Regions from separate parts of the Streptomyces sp. NPDC046862 genome, predicted to be linked through region 1. Evidence: riboswitches for the same ligand, from Rfam matches in the RefSeq annotation. Region 1 holds a riboswitch; each other region holds the start of a gene.

Region 1 (3,201 bases):
AGAACAGCGGCCGCACGAAGCACCGGGCCCGCACAAAGGAGCGGTACGGACCTGCACGCACAAGAAAGGCCGCCCGCTGTGTCGCACCTGCTCGCCCCGCTCCTCACCAAGGTGGCGGTCGCCGTGATCGAGGCGATCGTCATGCGTCTGCTCATCCAGCTCTGGAAGACCTACGTGGCCGGCCGGCGCCCGGCAGCGGCCGCTGCCTGAGCGCTGGACGCGGCGCTCCGCTCATGGCCCCCCGCCAGGCCCCGCCGACCAATGTGCCCAGCAGGCCGGTGCGGCGTCCGCTCGGCACAATCACCCGCGGCCCGTGGGGTGAGAGCCCCCGGTGGGAGGGGGTGCCGTCACTGTTCGACGGGCCCGGTCAGCTGGACGATGTCGTCGGAGGCGACGTCGTGCAGCCGGATCGCCAGATCCTCCAGTGCGCGGCTGGCGGCGAGCTCGTCACCGATCTCCGGGACGGGCCGGTCGACCGGGTTGCGCCTGGCCGCGCCCCGTCCCGTGACCGTGGAGGTGTCCGGGGTCGTCAGCACGGCGCGTGCCTGGGTGTCGTCGCCGTCCTCGGTGATGTGGATCTGGACGGTCCACTGCTTGTCTTCCATCCTGATCACTCCTGGTTGATCTGCCTCTGAGTCTGTGTGTCTCTGCCTGTGTCTCCTTCCCCGTCTCCTCAGCCTGCGCCTGCTCTCGCGCCCGGTCCAGTCGATCGAGTGTTCGGTTCGGTGGTGGTCAGCGGGCGCCCTGGATGTGGAAGTTGAAGTCGGCGTGGCCCAGGGTCCCGTACAGACGCAGCCAGAGAGGCAGGAGCATCTCGGCGCCCCGGGCGGTCTCGATGCCGCCGAGGTCGATGATGTCGCCCTCGGGCCAGCCGAAGGAGATCAGCAACTCGGTGACCTGCCTCTTGGCTCCCGTGTCGTCGCCGGAGACGAAGACGTTGTGCGCTCCCGCGACCCGGCCGGGCTCGACCATGACGAGGCAGTTCACGGTGTTGAGGGTCTTGACGACCCGGGCACCGGGGAAGGCGCGCTGGATCCGCTCTCCGAGGCTGTCGGTGTTGACCGGGTTCAGCGTGGGCGGCATGCCCTGGGAGAAGTCGAGCGCGTTCGTGATGTCGATGAGTACCTTGCCCGCCAGGGCGTCGCCGCCCGCCGCGTCGAGTGCGTCGAGCGTGGCGGCGCCCGCGGTCGTGTTGACCACCGTCTCGCCGAAGTCGGCGGCTTCGGCGAAGGTCCGCAGCGGCACGTCGGAGTGGGCCGAGTGCCAGGTGGCGAACGGCTCGTTGCCCATGGCGTCCGGCTCGGTGCGGGCGAGGGTGGTGGCGGGGTCGCGGGTGCCGATGGTGACCTCGTGACCCAGGGAGGTCAGCTTGGCGGTGATCGTGCGGCCGACGATGCCGGTGCCGAGGACGGCGTAACGCATGGGGGCAGGTCCTTTCCGTGGTGGGCCCGTGGCGGGACCGTGGTCGTACCGGTCGTGTGGTCCAGGCAAGCAGGCCGCCCAGGTCAAGTGCGGGAGCGGCCCGGAGTGTTGGGGTGAACGTCACACTGACGGAACGGGCATTTCGCGCTCCGATCTTCACACAAGGAACACAAGTTGGCTAAGTTAATGGGTAGGCCACACGACTCCGTCCGGCGAACCTCGTCGGGTCGCGTGGCCTCCGCCGAATCCGGTGCACCGTCGCGGAAGCCGGAACCGGGGACCCAACCGACATTGGGGTGAATCGGTCGACTGCCCACCGGGTGGTGACCGTAGGGCACACCTTCCGGAGACATCCGCCCGAACCCGACAGCTAACTCGGTAGGCGGTGGATGGAAGGAGTGAGTACGTCCCCATGGCGCAAGAGCCGAGCCGCGCAGAAGTCCAGCAGAGGATCCACAACCTCTACGACCGGGCCGAGACCGACACCGGGAACTTCAACGCGACGCGTGCGATGGCCTCGGGGCGGCGTACGCGTGTCGCGCCCGTGCCCGGCGCCGGGCGCGGGCGCATGGATCCCGCCCTCGACGACATCGTGAAGCCCTGGTTCGACGTGGCCCGCGCGAAGCTGGGCCCGACGGTCCCCGCCGTGCTGCCACCGGAACTCAGGCCGGACCGCCTGCCCGAGGCCCGGCCCTCGCTCCCGGCCATGCGCCCCGACGACGTGCGCCCCGACCGTGCGCGGGAACCTGGAGGCCGGGGCCTTCCGGAGCTGACGGCGGGACCTGCCGCGGAGACGGCCCCGGGACCAGTGGCGGAGCTGCCCGCCGCACCACTGGCGGAGCTGCCCGCCGGACCTGCGACCGAGTTGACCGCCGTTCCCGCGGCGGGACTCACCGCGGGACCCCTGGCCGGTCTGCCGGCCGCGCCGGAGACCGGGCGGAAGGCCTCGGCGGCCCGGCCGGCGTCCGCCGATGAGACCCGGCAGTCCTCGCTGAGGGCAGCCAAGGACAAGAACCGGAGGAAGCTCGCCGCGGCCCGGGAGTTGCTCTCCGGACACGTCGCGCAGTGGAGTACGCCGTGGGCGTCGATCGAGTTGCCGCCGGCCGATGACGCCTGGCACGCGACGGCGCAACAGGCTCGCCACGTGGCCGAGGTCGAGGCCGACTGGCAGGGACAGGGCCCGTCCGGCTTCGGCGCCGTCATGTCCACCGGTACGGTCATGTCTCCCGGCGCCGCCATGTCCACCAGTACGGTCATGTCTCCCGGGACGACCACGTCTGCCGGTACGGTCATGTCTCCCGGCACGGACTGGCCCGCGGGGACGGACCCGTCCCTCGGCGCGGGTCTTGCCGTCGGCGCCCTTGGCGACCTCGGTACCTCTGGCGCGCTCCGCACCGTTGGAACCTCCGGCGCTGTCGGCGCACCGGTCACCGGGGCCGGCGGGAAGGCCATGGCGGCAGTCGAATTCGCCCGCGCGCAGATCGGCAAGCCATGCGTCTGGGGCGCGACCGGACCGGGGTCGTACGACTGTTCCAGCCTCACCCGGGCCGCCTGGAAGACCGCCGGGGTGACGCTCCCGCGTACCGCCCAGGACCAGGCGTACGCCGGCAGTGCGATCGCCCTGTCGGACGTTCAGCCCGGCGACCTGGTGTTCTTCACCGACAACGCCGGCCACGTCGGCATCTGCGTCGGCAACGGCATGATGGTCCACGCACCGAGTCAGGGACCCCACGTGCGCGAGGACCCGATCCTCTACGCGGGGGAGTCGGCGATCCACAG
Region 2 (3,201 bases), on a different contig from region 1:
CCGCTGGCTCACCCCCGAGGAACAGCGTGCCTGGCGCGCGTACATCGCGGCCTCGCTGCTCCTGGAGGACGCGCTCGACCGGCAGCTCCAGCAGGAGGCCGGCATGTCGCACCTGTACTACTCCGTACTGGCCGGCCTCTCCGAGGCGCCGGACCGCAGTATGCGGATGACCGACCTCGCCGAGTCCCTGAAGATCACGCGCAGCCGGCTGACGTACGTCGTGGCGCGGCTGGAGAAGGACGGCGCGCTGCGGCGGGAGGGGTGCGCGTCGGACAAGCGGGGCAGTGTGGCGGTGCTCACGGACGAGGGGATGGCCCTGCTGGAGCGTACGGCACCGGGCCACGTCGAGATGGTCCGCAGGGCGGTCTTCGACCACCTCGGCCCGGAGCAGGTGGAACAGCTGGAGCGCATCTGTACGGGCATCACGGAGGCGCTCCAGGGCGACGGTGCCGAGGCGGTCACCTCCGACGACCTTCCATGGCGCCGCCGCTCCTGCTCTTCGGGCTAGCCCGCCGGGAGAGGGCAGTAATTTCGGCGGCAGTGGGAATGCGGCGCCCGCCGTCAGGGTTGCTTGAAGTTTGAAGCAGGGCTAGAGTCCCTGTGGGCGATGTGCTTCAAAACTGAAGCATACCGGCCGACCTGCACCCGCACCTGGACCGGAGGCCCGCATGCCCGACCAGCCCACCGCCACCACCCGCTCCCGCGTCCGGGTCCCGCTGCGCTTCCAGGACGGCTACGGCGTCGATGCCGAACTGGTCACCTTCCACGGTCTCACCGACGGTCAGGAGCACGTGGCCGTCGTCCTCGGAGAGCCCGCGCCCGGCACCACCCCGCTGGTCCGCCTGCACTCCGAGTGCCTGACCGGCGACGTCTTCGGATCGGCCCGCTGCGACTGCGGCCCGCAGCTGCGCGAGGCGGTGGAGCAGATCGCCGACCGCGGTGGCGTCCTCCTCTACCTCCGCCAGGAGGGCCGGGGCATCGGCCTCTACAACAAGCTCGACGCGTACGCCTTGCAGGACCAGGGCCTCGACACGTACGCGGCCAACGCCGCGCTCGGCCTCCCCGAGGACGCCCGCGACTACACCGCCGCCGCACAGATGCTCGGAGCCCTCGGCATCGACACCCTGGACCTGCTCTCCAACAACCCCGACAAGGCGCAGCAGCTGCGCGACCTCGGGGTCAAGGTCCGCACCCGCGTTCCCACGGGCGTCTTCACCACCGCCCACAACGTCCGTTACCTGCGCGCGAAGGTCCTCCAGACCCAGCACACGCTGCCGCTCGCGGACCTGGGGGGCCTGGGGGAGCGGGGGGACCTGGGGGACCTGGCGGAGCTCTCCGCGGGCTGACGTCTGCCGGCCCTCTTCATCGGCCCCTTCGCAGCTGGTGATCGTTCACGACTTCCTCATAACTGCTGTCACTGAGCGTGTTCGGACAACCCCTCTGCGCATAACAACTGACGCACCGTCAGGATGCCTGTGACTCCTGAGACAGGGGTAACTCGCCCGATTTAGGCCTGCCTTGACCCGAAAGTCCAGCCCAGAAGCCTGAACGATCATCCAGAACCGCTTGGAATACGGCCCGCGCGTCTATTAACGTTCGATAACGCAGCGCGGTCGTCCCAGCCGTCACAAGAGGCGGCTCCGTGCGCACGCGCCGAATCCCGCAAGGGAACCGGGGAACCACCACCCAGGGGTGAATCACGCGGAAGCCGCCGTGGAAGCACGGTCGGTTTACGCGCGTAGGAGACCTTCCTGCTCCGAACCCGTCAGCTAACCCGGTAGGCGAGAAGGAAGGAAAGGAGTACGCCCACGTGGCGTCCAACCGGTCTGCGACCGAAGCCCCACCCATGCCGGGCCAACGCGGCGACAGCGATACTTTCGGGTACGGCGGCTACAACGGCGAGGACGAGGGTCCCTGGCAGGAGTGGAACCCCACAGAGGAGTCCATCCGCCCCGTTCGCGGCCGGCACCGGGTCGCCAAGAAGAGCGGACTCGCCCGCGGCGGTCTCGCCCGGAGCTCCACCGTTCTGGGTGTCGGCGTCATAGCCGCCGTCGGCGCGGGCGGCATGGCCACCGCGCAGACCGGCAAGCCGCCGGTGTCCATCTCGATGCCCGACATGCCCAACGTCGGCTCGGTCTTCGACTCCGAGGACGAGCCCGCGGGCTCCTCCACCCCGCTCAGCAACGCGGGCATGACCGGCGCCGACGCCGAGCAGGGCGCCGGCAACGCCGGTGAGGCGCTGCGCGCCCGCATCATGCAGCAGGCCGAGTCGCAGCAGGACGCGGTCGACCGGGCCGCCGCGCTCGCCGCCGAGTCCGCCGCCGCGAAGAAGGCCGCCGAGGCCGCCGCCAAGGAGCGTGAGGAGGCCGAGGCCAAGGCCGCCGCCGCGAAGAAGAAGGCGGAGGAGGAGGCGGAGAAGAAGGCCGAGGCCGAGCGCGTCGCCGAGCTCGCCAAGCAGTTCACGCTGCCGACGTCCTCGTACACGATCACCTCCACCTTCGGTCAGTCCGGCGCGTACTGGTCCTCCGGCCAGCACACCGGCCTCGACTTCGCCGCCCCCACGGGTACCCCGATCAAGGCGATCCACAACGGCACCATCACCGAGGCCGGCTGGAGCGGTTCGTACGGCTACCGCACCATCCTCACCCTCGACGACGGCACCGAACTCTGGTTCGCCCACCAGTCGTCCATCAGCGTCAGCGTCGGCCAGAAGGTCGCGAGCGGCGACGTCATCGGCCGCGTCGGCGCCACCGGCAACGTCACGGGCGCCCATCTCCACCTGGAGGTCCACCCCGGCGGCAGCGCCACCGGCATCGACCCGATGGCCTGGCTGCAGAGCAAGGGGATCAACCCCTGAGGTTCAACCCCTGAGGTCTTCCGGGAGCAGGTGAGGTGATCCCCTCCCGGATTTACGAACCCTTGGCCGGACGTGCGGAATTCGCGCGTCCGGTCAGGGCGTTGTCATAGAGCATGACTTCTCTTCGCAAGCTCGGCTCATCCGGTCTCGAGGTCTTCCCGCTCTCCCTCGGCGGCAACGTCTTCGGCTGGACGGCCGACGAGGCCCAGTCCTTCGCCGTTCTCGACGCGTACACGGCCGCCGGCGGCAACTTCATCGACACCGCCGACTCCTACTCGGCCTGGATCGAGGGCAACCAGGGCGGCGAGTCCGAGACCATCATCGGCAAGTGGGCCAAGGCGCGC
Region 3 (3,201 bases), on a different contig from region 1:
CACCACAACGCGACACAGGCGCCGAACGTGCCGGCCCCGGCGGCGACACCGGCGCTCCGCTCCAGGGTCACGTCCACGACGAGCAGCACCGACCCGGTGAACGCCAGCATGAGCACACCCAGGCCGACGGTGGCCAGCCGGGAGGAGACCTGGACTATGAGCGGCTTGGCGTTCTGCTGGAAGAGCGAGCGGTGCAGCGCGGCCGGGGCCGTGAAGAGCGCCGCCGCGAGGACCGCCAGCAGCAGTGTGGTGACGTAGGTGACGCGCTGGACCGTGTCGAGGGACGGGAAGCGCGGGGTGAACGCCAGGGTCAGCAGGAAGGCGAAGAGGATCTGCACACCGGTCTGGGTGACGCGCAGCTCCTGGAGCAGCTCGACGAAGTTGCGGTCGGCTCTCTCCAGGGGTGTCTCGTTGCGTCCCCGGTGGGCACTCTGGTTGTCGGACATGGATGAACGAGTAACCATCCCGGCCCGCGTCACGCACCGGGAGGCGCCGGCCGGGCACGTCACGTCACGGGCCGGGCCCCCGGTGCGGGACGGTCAGGTCCCGGCGAGGCGGCTGGGCCCACGCGAGGCGCTGGGCCCCGCGCGGGACCGCCGCTGGACCCCGAGGGGCGACGGCTGCCCTCACCGCCGTCGCCCCTCGGGCGGGTCAGCGGACCCGGCCGTACCAGACGCTCTTCGTCCAGATCTTCTCTCGCTTCACGACCTCTCCGCTCTTCGGGGAGTGCCAGATCTTGCCCTTCCCGGCGTAGATGCCGACGTGGTAGACGCTCGAGCCCGAGTGGAAGAAGACGAGGTCTCCGGCCTTGCGGCTCTTGGCGGAGATGTGCTTCGTCTTGTTGTACTGCGCCTGGGCCGTACGGGGGAGCTTCTTACCCGCCTTCTTGAACGAGTACAGCGTCAGCCCGGAGCAGTCGAACCTCTTGGGGCCCGTGCCACCCCACTTGTAGGGCGAGCCCTTCTTGGACGCCGCGACCTGCAAGGCCTTGGTCGCCGGGGCGGCCGCCTCCGCGTCTGACGCGACGCCAGGGGCCACGATGCTGCCGCCCACTGCGGCGATGGTGAGAGCCGAGGCCGTACCGGCCCGGACCATGAGCGACGGGACACGATTGAGCGCAGTCATGCGCAACCCTTCGTCAGCCGCCTGTGAAGGATGACCTGTCGGATTCGGGCTGGCGAAGTTGCCCGGCCGCGTTGCCGCGGCTTCACCCCAAGGGCTGCTCGGAACTGACGCTCCGGCGACCCGTCGTGCTTGGGTCCTCCACTCCTGCCGATCCACTCCTGTCGACCGGTCATCCGGGCGGCGGCAGGATTCGGCGTCCGCCCGGACCGCCCCGCCGCGGTGGCGGGGGCTTGTCGTCAGGTACGGATCTTGACGCACGAATGTCCAAAACGGCGAACGGAATCGGCAGTTTGTGGGGTTACTCACCACTCACCCGTTCGGGTGGACAGCCATTCCCACGCCCGGGAGTCAAGGAGGCCGACGAGCGCCGGACCAGCGAAGAAACAGTCGATTCCGCCGTTGTGGTACGCGGGTTGCGCAACTTTCCTGGGCCCGAGAAGGGATCGAAATCTGCCCCGTTCGTCGGTACGTCCTCTGGTCCGTTCGAGATCCGGACCGGACGCCTCGTCAGTTCGGCACGCGACCCGGATCCGTGCCGGTGCGTCAGCCCTCCGGTTCGGGAGGCAGTGCTATGCGTGCCGTACGACGCTCACCGTCGAGGACCCGCAGGGCCCGCGCGAGAGTCGGTGCGTGCACCTCGTTCTCACCCCGGGTGTGCATCAGTTCGAGCGCGGCGCGCAGGGCCGTCGCCTTGGCGACCAGGGCCTGGGCGGCGCGCAGCCCGCGGTAGGTGTCGCCGGGGCGGGCCGGGTTGATCCGGCCGAGCAGGTCCACCACGTCGAGGTAGCGGTCGATCAACTCTGCCTCGGCGCGGGTGAGCGCGGGCAGCGGCGGCAGGTCCGGTGGGAGCATCGACGGCTCACCTCGCGCCGGGCAGGTCGCGCGAGGTCCTCCGGCTGGGGATGATCCGGTCCACCAGGCCGTACTCCATGGCCGCCTTGGCGTCCAGGATCTTGTCCCGCTCGATGTCGTCGCTCACCCGCTCGGCGCTCTGACCGGTGTGCCGGGCGAGTATCTCCTCCAGCTTCCGGCGGTTGCGCATCAACTCGTCGGCCTGGATGGCCAGATCGGACGCCTGCCCCTGGATCGGCTCGTGGAGCGAGGGCTGGTGGATCAGCACGCGGGCGCCCGGCAGCGCCGACCGCTTGCCCGGGGTGCCGGCGGCCAGCAGCACCGCGGCGGCCGACGCCGCCTGGCCCAGGCAGACGGTCTCCACGTCGCAGGTGACGTACTGGATCGTGTCGTAGAGGGCCGTCATCGCGGTGAACGAGCCGCCCGGCGAGTTGATGTAGAGCGAGATGTCCCGGTCCGGCGCGGCGTGCTCCAGATACATGAACTGAGCCATCACGTCGTTCGCCGACGTGTTGTCGATCGCCGTCCCGAGGAACACGATCCGCTCCTCCAGCAGCTTCGAGTACGGATCCATCGTCCTGAGGCCCGCACTCGTGCGTTCGGTGAACTCCGGCAGGACGTAGCGGGCGGACGGTCGGCTCATGGCGGGCGCCTCCTCTGATCGAGTTCTGTAAAAAATGTACAGGACGTACGTCTCTGTGGTCAGAGGGGCGGGGCACGCTGAGAGCGAAACCAGGGCGGGGCCTCGCCGGGCGTGGACATGGCAGCGCCCCGGACCGGAGCGGTCCGGGGCGCCCTGGGGCTGAGCGTGCCGGGGGTCAGTTGATCGCGACGGGGGCGGGTCTGCCCCTGAAGGTGATCGGTGACCAGCCGTGCGACATGACGAGCTCGTTCAGGGCGTTCGCGATATCCAGCTCCGTGAGCCGGTACGGCTCGGGTGCGTGTTGGGCGCTCAGGAGCGTGAAACTGATCTCGACGGTGGTGTCGGAGTCGGGCAGGGCGACGCTGCCGCGGAACTCGGTGCCGGGCGGGAACTCGACCGCCGCCGAGTCGCTCGTGCTCGCTCCGTCCTCCTCGGCCTGTGCCGCCCCTGCCGACGTGAGCACCGCCCCCGCTGCCGCCGTCCCCGAATACCCCAGCAGTGAGCGCCTGGAAATGCTGGACATGGTCCCCTCCTGGTAGTCGCTGGTTGTCATGGACGCCTCTTCTGAAGGTCCACGATCG

The links. Region 1 has a riboswitch for cyclic di-AMP ahead of AB0959_RS22605 (NlpC/P60 family protein). Riboswitches for the same ligand answer to the same signal wherever they lie in the genome.
Region 2: another riboswitch for cyclic di-AMP. It lies ahead of AB0959_RS11900 (M23 family metallopeptidase); the one in region 1 lies ahead of AB0959_RS22605 (NlpC/P60 family protein).
Region 3: another riboswitch for cyclic di-AMP. It lies ahead of AB0959_RS05105 (C40 family peptidase); the one in region 1 lies ahead of AB0959_RS22605 (NlpC/P60 family protein).

Annotation. Positions count from the first base shown of each region.
Region 1 covers NZ_JBEYXP010000020.1:5,880-9,080, reverse strand. Annotated here, with positions in the region: gene AB0959_RS22620 (hypothetical protein) at 79-210, shown strand; gene AB0959_RS22615 (DUF1876 domain-containing protein) at 348-605, opposite strand; gene AB0959_RS22610 (NAD(P)-binding domain-containing protein) at 733-1,422, opposite strand; cyclic di-AMP (ydaO/yuaA leader) riboswitch at 1,652-1,823, shown strand; gene AB0959_RS22605 (NlpC/P60 family protein) at 1,835-3,201, shown strand, end outside.
Region 2 covers NZ_JBEYXP010000008.1:260,495-263,695, forward strand. Annotated here, with positions in the region: gene AB0959_RS11890 (MarR family transcriptional regulator) at 1-508, shown strand, start outside; gene ribA (GTP cyclohydrolase II) at 669-1,346, shown strand; cyclic di-AMP (ydaO/yuaA leader) riboswitch at 1,642-1,799, shown strand; gene AB0959_RS11900 (M23 family metallopeptidase) at 1,811-2,857, shown strand; gene AB0959_RS11905 (aldo/keto reductase) at 2,971-3,201, shown strand, end outside.
Region 3 covers NZ_JBEYXP010000003.1:354,847-358,047, reverse strand. Annotated here, with positions in the region: gene AB0959_RS05110 (DUF6328 family protein) at 1-446, opposite strand, end outside; gene AB0959_RS05105 (C40 family peptidase) at 652-1,125, opposite strand; cyclic di-AMP (ydaO/yuaA leader) riboswitch at 1,129-1,331, opposite strand; gene AB0959_RS05100 (hypothetical protein) at 1,669-1,977, opposite strand; gene AB0959_RS05095 (ATP-dependent Clp protease proteolytic subunit) at 1,985-2,620, opposite strand; gene AB0959_RS05090 (hypothetical protein) at 2,796-3,143, opposite strand.